One region of the Endozoicomonas sp. genome, then DNA from elsewhere that is predicted to be linked to it. Evidence: predicted binding sites of a transcription regulator. Region 1 holds the regulator's gene; each other region holds the start of a gene.
What was found. Region 1 encodes FNR, which switches genes on or off when oxygen is low (the NO sensors DNR and NnrR bind a similar motif). Its sites were predicted from a motif close to TTGATNTANATCAA; they were not measured.
Positions count from the first base shown of each region.

Region 2: ACOCLE_RS18435 (DMSO/selenate family reductase complex A subunit) is a predicted target of FNR. The motif match lies at 1,935-1,948, and genes of this name have one in related genera.
Region 3: ACOCLE_RS22135 (EutN/CcmL family microcompartment protein) is a predicted target of FNR. The motif match lies at 1,792-1,805, and genes of this name have one in related genera.

Region 1 covers NZ_OZ239981.1:567,009-570,269, forward strand. The annotation lists gene ACOCLE_RS02510 (TraR/DksA family transcriptional regulator) at 1-297, shown strand, start outside; gene ACOCLE_RS02515 (hypothetical protein) at 401-940, opposite strand; gene ACOCLE_RS02520 (adenine phosphoribosyltransferase) at 1,092-1,649, opposite strand; gene fnr (fumarate/nitrate reduction transcriptional regulator Fnr) at 1,729-2,451, opposite strand; gene hemN (oxygen-independent coproporphyrinogen III oxidase) at 3,157-3,261, opposite strand, start outside.
Region 2 covers NZ_OZ239981.1:4,098,705-4,101,965, forward strand. The annotation lists gene ACOCLE_RS18435 (DMSO/selenate family reductase complex A subunit) at 1-1,793, opposite strand, end outside; gene ACOCLE_RS18440 (cupin domain-containing protein) at 2,114-2,470, shown strand; gene ACOCLE_RS18445 (hypothetical protein) at 2,671-3,015, opposite strand; gene ACOCLE_RS18450 (helix-turn-helix transcriptional regulator) at 3,130-3,261, opposite strand, start outside.
Region 3 covers NZ_OZ239981.1:4,922,817-4,926,077, forward strand. The annotation lists gene ACOCLE_RS22115 (EutP/PduV family microcompartment system protein) at 1-199, opposite strand, end outside; gene eutS (ethanolamine utilization microcompartment protein EutS) at 211-582, opposite strand; gene ACOCLE_RS22125 (cupin domain-containing protein) at 647-1,120, opposite strand; gene ACOCLE_RS22130 (hypothetical protein) at 1,155-1,418, opposite strand; gene ACOCLE_RS22135 (EutN/CcmL family microcompartment protein) at 1,415-1,684, opposite strand; gene ACOCLE_RS22140 (hypothetical protein) at 2,223-3,002, shown strand; gene ACOCLE_RS22145 (MBL fold metallo-hydrolase) at 3,130-3,261, shown strand, end outside.

The DNA.
Region 1 (3,261 bases):
CTGGCTCGCAGGGATGAGCTCAATACGCGTCTGGGTAAAATAAAAAAAGATGCTTCCCGTAAAAACAGTGCAGACTGGTCTGAGCAGGCTCAGGAGCGGGAGAATGATGAAGTTATTGATGCGCTTGGGAATGAAGCGGTAATTGAACTCGGTAAAATTAACCGGGCTCTTGATCGGATGACTGAAGGGGATTATGGATTTTGCTTATCATGTGGCAAAGAGATACCTGTTCAGCGCCTTGAGGTTATGCCTTATGCTGACCTTTGTGTTAAATGCGCAGAAGCCAGAGGGTTATAGTGTGTATAAGGGATCGCGAAGCATGCTAAGGGGCGGCTAGTCTTTATTTGTGTGCTTCGCGATCCAGTTAGTTGGGTTACCACCATCTGGCTGTAAAATAGTATCAGGCGGGTTTGGCTGCAGTCTGATTAAAGTATTTTGACTCCTCGGTGGAGCTGCCTGATTCAATAATCATCTTTTGATAACTTTCGCAGAAACTCTGGATGGTTCCCGGGTTTCTACTGTGGAATTGCTTTTGCCATAACTTGCCCATAGCGGTGATATCGCTCTGATCAATTTTCTCTATCTTTATGCCGGATCGATGATAGATAAGCCATGCGATGGCCGTGGCGTAAACCAGGTTGGTGGCAAGTTCATGATGGGGGTGGGAAAGAAACTCTCGCTGGCTGGCCAGTCCACGAACCTTGCTTGAGAGATCGGGGTTTGGGGCAAGAAACAGATCCCAGATCTTTCTGTGCATGCGTGGTGATATCTGATAGATACCAAGGGCTTGATGATTGGCAAGTTTCAGGTGAAAGCCGAGTCCAGACTCTCTTGCAGCGGTACCAAGGAGCAGGTTTTCAGCAGTTGGACTCCACATGCCCAGATGCTTGAGTGCTGGGCGAACAACATAGTGCCTCAGTTCCTTGGCACAGATTCCCATATGAAAAGTCCTTTTTTCTGGGGAAGTATCTTCCGGCTAAGGGCTTCTCTGCCTGCCTGCCGGACAGGATCATGGAGCCGACTCTGGAAGATAGGCGTCGGCTCTATGAGAGATATCGTATCATCCCTGAAATTCTGAACTGATGATGGCCTTATTCGCCTTCAAAATCACACAGGGTATAGGTTGGAATGCCTGCTGCGTTCAGCTTGTCAGCACCCTTGAGGTCGGGCAGATTAATGATGGCAGCGGCTTCCAGAGTGCTGGCTCCGGCTTTTCGGACCAGCTGATCAGCTGCCAGCAATGTGCCGCCTGTAGCGATAAGGTCATCCATCAACAGGATTTTTTCACCGGCATTCATGGTGTCTTCATGCATTTCCAGCACTGCTTTTCCATACTCAAGGTCATACTCTACGCTGATGGTTTTTCCAGGCAGTTTGCCTTTCTTACGGAACAGCACCAGTGGCTTGTTCAGAATATAGGCCAGTGTTGAGCCAAGCAGGAAGCCGCGGGCATCCAGAGCACCAATACGATCAAAAGTCTGGTTCTCATAACGCTTAACCATGACATCGACGGTCTTGCGCCATGCTTCCGGGTTTTCAAACAGCGTGGTGATATCCCTGAACAGGATACCTTCATGAGGCCAGTCCGGTATGGTTCTGATTTGGGATTGCAGATATTCCTGAACGGATAAGCTTTCGTTTGTATGCATGGGAGAGAGCATGCCGCTATCAGTCAATGGGATAAAAGGAAGAAGCCACCTCAAAGGGTAGCTTCTTTAGGGAATAAAGTCAGGCGCTGGTGGCAATCTGGTTCGGCTCCAGCGTTTTTCCGCCGGCCAGTGCGCAGAGCTCAACCGAGTTGCGAATTTCGATCTCCTTACCCACGGCTGAGATCAGACCATTCTTCTGGAAGCGGGTGAATACACGGCTCACCGTTTCTACAGCCAGTCCCAGGTAGTTCCCCATTTCGTTTCTCGACATGGAGAGTCGGAACGACTGGGAAGAAAAACCACGACGGCGGAAACGGCTGGCCAGGTTGATCAGAAACGTGGCAATACGCTCGTCTGCGTTTTTCTTGGAGAGCAGCATCATCATTTGCTGATCTTCACGGATACGCTTGCTCATCAGACGCATCAGATGCCGACGAAGTTCCGGAAACTGATCCGAAAGGGTTTCCAGTTGTTCAAAAGGAATCTCGCAGATCATGGTGGTTTCCATTGCCTGGGCAGAAACCGGATAGGTATCGGTGTCCATGCCACTCAGGCCAAGAATTTCGCTGGGCAGGTAAAATCCGGTGATTTGTTCCTCACCTTCATTGGTAGCCGTGTAGGTTTTGATAGCCCCTGAGCGAACAGCAAAGACACTGGTGAAGGGGTCGCCTTCCAGAAACAGGTGTTCGCCTTTTTTCAAAGGACGCCCACGCTTGATGATGTGATCCAGCTGATCAATATCCTTAATGCTTAGTGCCAGTGGCAGGCACAATGAGCTGAGGCTGCAGTCTCTGCAGGCCACATGGCTCGGCTGTCGGACGTTGGGCTTTGACGTCATTGAGAGGCCTCAAAGTCGTATTTGCGAAATTCGACACCATTTTATGGAAAGTGTTACCGGACTGTAAATCAGGTATATACGCAACTGGGCAGACCTAAAGTAGGGGTTTAGTGCTGCTTCAGCAGGGCGTCATAATCTGCGGATGTTCCGATGAGCTTTCATCTGCTGTGTCGTCTATCCAGCTCAGGGCTGACCCTGATAATAAGTAGCTAACCATATGAAACCATTTATTTCTGACTCCTTGTGCCGACACTCTGCGTCGTTACAACTCCGGTCACATAGCTACAGCTATGCTCCCTCCGTTGTGCCTCGCATAGTCCCTGCCCAAGTAGCCAGAAATATTCGATTCCATATGGTCAGCTACTTAGTACCGGTCATTGCTCCTGGTGGTTGTATGTCTTTATCCCTGGAAAATCAATCTGACGTTGTCTTGTGTCACAGGATTGAATTTTCGTTCATGGTATTTGACTGACCTGGCAGATTTTGCACTTATGTTTCAAGTAAATCAATGTGAGAGTGGTGACAAATAGTAGTCAGTTTCGGTTTTTTTCTGATAAGTGGTAGGCGAGTGGGGGGGGGGGCAACTCTTGCAGAATTGTTTCAGTGGTTGCTTTGTGTGGCTGGAAAAGGGTTCCGAAGTTTTGTGACAACTACGGAACCCTTTATGTATCAAATGACCTTGGAGTACAGAGGCTTTTCTTTCATCTCGGGTTGATTGAGGTAATGGTCAAACTGCATGCAGATGTTACGGATCAGCAGTTTTCCCTTGGGCAG
Region 2 (3,261 bases), 2.5 Mb from region 1:
TCTTCACGCATCTGCTCATAGAGTTCTGCTACCCACTGTTCATGGGTTTTGCCTTCTGTGTACTGCTCTTCCAGACCAAAGCGTTTGGCAATACCTGCACAGATGTCATATGCACTGCGGCACTCATACATCGGAGCAATCGCTGGTACCAGAGGAATCACTGCACCCAGACTTCCTGATGCATAACCGTTGCTTGCCACTTCATAATTTTCGATGGTGGTGATGTCCGGCAGCAGAATGTCAGCAAACCGTGCGGTCGGCGTCATATGGTTTTCGAACACCAGAATGAACTCGCACAGACTCTCATCGGACAGGATCTCTTTTGTCCGGTTGATATCAGAGTGCTGGTTAACCGTGATATTGCCCGCATATTGCCAGATAAACTTGATCGGGTTCTTCAGTGAAGTTCCGCCCTGCAGGCCATCCGTCTTATCAGTCATCTCAGCGTGCCGCCAAATCGCATCACTCCATTTGAAGAATGGAATCGTCGTCTTGATCGGGTTGGTACCAACCGGCAGAGTTTTCACAGGGAAGCCGAAGTTCCCAGGCATTTCGCCCGTATTGGTACCAGCAAGGCCGATATTACCGGTCAGAATTGGCAGCATACAGATGGCACGGCTTGCCTGCTCACCGTTGGCCTGACGCTGAATACCGGTACCCTGAATGATGTAAGCCGGCTTGGCATTACCAATTTCACGAGCCAGCTGAATGATTTTCTTCGCTGGGATGCCGGTGATTTTTGCAGCCCACTCTGGCGTTTTCTCAACGCCATCAGCACCCTGACCCAGAATATGCGCTTTGTAGTGGCCATTCTTCGGCGCACTGGCTGGCAGTGTTTTTTCATCATAACCAACGCAGAATTTCTCGAGGAACGCTTCATCCACCATCTTCTCGTTGATCAGTACCCACGCCATCGCTTCTACCAGGGCGGCATCAGTTCCCGGGCGGATTGGAATCCACTCGGATTCTTTGCCCAGCATGGTGTCGGTATAACGAGGGTCAATGATGATGGTGCGAACATTCTTGCTGTTCACAGAGTTAATGTGCTCGTAGATTTCACCACCACCACTCATGCGGGTTTCTGCAGGGTTGTAACCAAACATGACCAGCAGTTCTGCGTTAGCAATTTCGCTGGTGAAACTACCGAATGCTGCTGGACGTCCACCGCCGTAAGTAAATGGCAGAGCAAATTGAATCTGTCCCCAGCTGTAGTTACCGTAGTAAGGCAAAAAGCCACCCAGCATATTCAGCAGGCGCTTGGAGGCAAAAGGACCATCAGTTTTATAGCCCTGAGTACCGGAACCATACTGGTAATAGATCGCATCGTTACCGTAAGTGTCGATGGTGTACTTTAACTGTTTAGCTATGGTATCCAGCGCCTCATCCCAACTGATGCGCTCAAAGCGGCCTTCACCACGCTTGCCAACTCGCTTCATTGGGTATTTCAGACGATCAGGATTGTATACCCGCTGTTTGATGGAGCGGCCACGAAGACAGGCACGGATCTGATGATCACCGTATACGTCATCGCCTCGGTTATCAGACTCAACATGGGTGATAACGCCATCTTTGGTATGAACCTGAACAGGACAGCGGCTGCCACAGTTCACCATACAGGCAGACCAGGTCACCTTTTCTTCAGCGGTTTTTTCCTGCACTGAATCAGATGCCATGGCTTTCAGAGGAAGAGCATTGCCAGCGACAACAGCGGCACTGCCCGCAGCAGTGCCCCACTTCATAAAGGTTCTTCGTTTGATGACAGACGACAGCGCACTATCGAGAAGTTTCTTCATTTATTTTACCGTTATCACTAAAACCGGGAACCAGCACATAACCAAGTAGTGTTGAAATGCACCCTTACAAAATGCATCTCTGTTTAAATAATGAACTGGTGAAATGGCGCTGATAATACGAGCAGGTCAATCAATAACCGATTGACACAGATCAATTTTTTGCCGGGTTTGAGGCAATTACTGAAAGGGGTAGGAACTTATCGAGCACGCTACAGAGCACGGCGCACCGACAATTGAGAATGATTCTTTATTGAGTACCCAACATACCTAAACACCCCTAGCTATGATTAAGCCTGATATCACTTAATAGGGTGCTGGTTATGAATGACATTCAGGCGAAAGAATTGCTGTTAACCAGTACAAGTTGGGACGGTTCCCTGTTACCGGAATATGGCTCAGGCCAGCCTGAAGTTGAAGTCGTAAAAATTGTGGTTCCCCCTTCTGGTCAGGTCTCATTACATACCCACCCTGTTATCAATGCGGGGGTTATATTGAGCGGTGAGCTGGTATTTCAAAGTGAGGATGGAAGAAAAGAAGTGCACTTACTGGAAGGAGAGGCATATGCCGATGTGGTAAACCAATGGCATAAAGGGTTTAACCCGGGACACAGACCAACAGTTATTTTGATATTTCATGCTGGACTTAAAGGTAAGCCCCTGGCGATCAAACAAAGTTAACTTCCAGAGGCTCAGGCCTCCGCCAGGAAATAGCGGAGGGAAATATATTGAATTACATCCCGCTGGCAAAGATACAAGCAACAATAAAATTACTTATAACCCATTGATCTATTGAAAATATTTTAAAAACTAGAGTACAGCAGGGTTTGAACTTGCTTCAGATGCTCTCTCAAAAACCAAACCCTGACTGTATAATAGCCTTACTTTTGGCTCAGCATCTCCACTACCTTCAAGTTCAGTACCGTTGGCAGCTCATTATTGTTGTCCACCATAAAGTCCTTCAGGTCATTCACTGGCATTTCGTAAATACTGACGAATGGGGCTTTCGGGAGAGTAAAGCTTCTATTGGTATCGGTTGGATCATAGTATTTACTGCCGACACGGATCACCGCTTTGCCAAAGAAGCAGTGGCTGGACACGATGCCAAGCACATAGTGCAAATCATCAAAATCCTGCTCATGAAGATTGAGAAGATAATCAGCAGAAGTTTTGTAGCTGTTATCTCGATCTACCGGAATATCCAACCGCTGAATTGCGATGGGCATAGGGGCCAGGTTTACCTGCTGAACCTCAGGGTTTACTCCAAAGTGTTGAAAGTACTTCTGGATATTTTCCACCATCATAACGTCGTCCGTGTTGTTATGTGTTTAAGCCCGAAATTAAGCCGCTTCTTCATCAACTGCCTGGTAAGAGATACCCCAGGCATCCTCACCAAAGCCGTTCAGCCACCATTCGAGCTGCCGTGAATCCACAACGCTGGCACTGATCTCATAACAGTCCTCATGCTCCCT
Region 3 (3,261 bases), 1.7 Mb from region 1:
GAATAACAGCAATCAGTTCGTAGTCAACAGACGATGACATCAGTGCGGCATAAAAACGACGGTTTTCAATAAACTCCCCAGGTGTATCGAGTATGAAATCACTGTACTCCATGGCCTGGGTTTTTTTGTACTTCAACTCCTGCCCATAGAGAGCCTGAGTTAATGTGGTTTTGCCTGAGGTGGTCGAGCCCACCAACATCATCTTTTTCATCAGGAGCGGGTAACCTGCGTAGGGGAGAACTTCAGGTTGTCCCTGAGCATATCCATGGCAGCATTCAGTCCGGCTTCAACACTGCCTACATCGCCAGTAATCACCAGGCAGCCAGAGAAACGATCCAGAAAACCGATTTCAACACCAGCCGCTTTGGTTGCAACGTCTGCGGCAATCATTGAGGCTTCGCTGGGTGTGATGGTCATAATGCCGATAGCGCTGATGGTTTCAGCATCAAGACCCAGTTTGATGACCAGGTCTTCTTGAGGGTGAGCAATCAGATGCGCCAGAGTGACCTGTTTACCCGGTACGTACTCCTGAATGATGCGCTCTTTCTTGTCGAGAAGGTTTTCCTGGAAGTTGCCACTCATGATTATTTACGACTCTTGTCTTGCAATTGATATGGCTGACGAAACGCCAGCCATATACGATTCATTACTGTTGCTTCTGGCGTGCAATCTCTTCCCAGTTAGCTGGGTAAGCGACAAACATAAAGCGGGCGAAGTCCGGGGCGCTGAACTGGATTGTTGATCCTTTTGGAATAAACATCACATCGCCGGCATGGCCAACCACTTCACGGCCGTCGATAATGATTTTCAACGTACCTTCTACGATGTAATCCACTTCGTCGTACTCCAGAGTCCACTCAAATGTGGTCTGGTGAATTTCCATCATACCGCAGCCAAGGCGAGGGCTTTCATCCAGATCAAGGATGTCGGTGATAAATACTTTGTCACCTGGGTTGCCTGTGTCAAAAGGTTTGCACTTGACGGTTGGGGCCTTGATCACCGCAACACCGGAAGGATCGGCGTGCTTCTCAAACTCAGGGGCAGCGGCCTGCTTGGTCAGCTGTTCAGCCACCACTTTACGGATGATTTGTTCCAGTGCTTCCGGGGTAATCTGATTCATGGTCAATCTCTTGAATACGATGTGAAAAACAGGATTATTTGAGCAGGCGCTTTAATACTTCCTGCTGAACTCGTTCGATATGCTCTGGGGAAGAGATATGGAATTCCCCGATAAGGAGCTGATGAATGCGCTTTTTCAATACTTCTACTGAGCTGGCCTGGGAGCTTCGGATAACCTGAATGCCCTGAATTTTTGCCAGATCATCGGCTCCAGGAGAAAGCAGCATGCCTTTTTCAAGGATGAGGCAACCATCAGAAACGAAGTCGTGAAGATTGTTGCGGGTGATGAGGCGGCTCATCGGCTCACCTCCATGTTGTCCACAATACCAACAATGGCTTCATCAACCGGGCCTTCAGAAGGGCGTATGGCTCTTCGGGCAGCACCACCCCGGGCGACCAGAACGATGTCACCAATGCCGGCGCCAACGGTATCAACGGCAACCAGTGACTGACCGGTTTCCTGTTCGCTGGGGTTGATCAGCTCGACGATCATTAATTTGAAGCCACTGAGACCATCCTGTTTGCGGGTGGCCCAGATGTTGCCAGTTACCTTGCCAATCAGCACTTGCCATACTCCCGGAAAATGGTTGGGCTCGAAATTTCAAGGTTGAACATTAATACAGGGGTTGAAAAGCTCAGTTGACGAAAGTCAGTTTTCCAGAAATCAGAAAATTAACCTGGATCAATATTTGGGCAGTTTTTGAGGTGTGCCTGGGTGTCGTTGGGTATCTTATCAGAGGGGGGCTGGGCGCTAATTCCATATTCACTGTTTTTGTCCCGGGACATGAATGTGGTTTGGTTGAGGCCGTGAACAGGCTTTCTCAACCAGTACTCCACTGTCTAGCCACGCTTGGGCAAGGTATCTTGGAACAACGCCTATGCTGAGACCAAGCTGAAATCATTGGTGTTCGACTCACCTTGATCAAGTGTTTGGTTTGAGTTTCTCTCTGCTTCGTCTAGCCTTTGTTCATACTATTTATTCTATTTTTCCTTCTATATGAATGATTTCACCATCAGCTGAGCTGATGGTCGTCATTTTTTTCTTTTGATGTGTTAATGGATTTCCTTAAAACCATTGCCTGTTAATGGCACAGGAGGTACAGATGACGCTGACCAACAAAGAAAAAGTAGTGCAACTGCTGAAGGGCCTGGAAACAGGTGACACCAGTGCGTATGCATATATAAATCCCCAGAAGTATGTGCAGCACAATCTTGGCGTTGCGAACGGTTTTGATGGGTTCAAGGCATTGATGTCTGACCTTCCGAAGGGCAGTACTAAAGTGGATGTGAAGCGGGTCTTTGAAGATGGGGACTATGTCTTTACCCATATGGATTATGATTTTTTTGGACCCAAAGTAGGCTTTGACATTCTTAAGATGGAAGATGGTTTGATTGTTGAACACTGGGATAACCTGACTGAAAAAGCCGCCTCTCCCAACCCCAGTGGGCACACTCAGACAGATGGCTACACGGAGATTACCGACCGGGACAGAACGTCAGAAAACAAAGCACGGGCTGCCAGCTTTGTAAAAACCATCTTGATGGAAGGACAGTTCGATAAGATCAGTGAATACATTACCCCCGGAACTGCTCATTACATCCAGCATAATCCAGTAATTGCTGATGGGGTTGAGGGTTTACAGGCTGCAATAGAGCACATGGCGGAGCAGGGGATTACCATGGAGTATAAGAAAAACCATAAAGTGTTGGGTGAGGGCAATTTTGCATTGAGTGTCAGTGAGGGAGAGTTTGCAGGCAACCATGTGGCGTATTACGACCTGCTTCGTCTTGAGGACAATAAAATAGTCGAACACTGGGGAGCGATAGAGACGATACCGCCGGAGTCGGAGTGGAAAAACAGCAACGGTAAGTTTGGTTTCTGACTCTAGTCCTATAAGCTCCAAAAAGGCACTAATGATGGTGCCTTTTTTATCACTGCCTCATGATCAAACTGGCTGGGCTATATTGAGCTGGGTAATAAAAGCTTCCATCTCAGAAAGGCAATTTCTAATGACGAAAAAAACATTTGCATCTTCAGGAGATCTTGAACAAAAAAAAGAGACACTGGAAGTGCTGGCGGATGGTGTTTATGCCTTTACCGCTGAAGGTGATCCCAATGTCGGGGCCGTTGAAGCGGAAGAC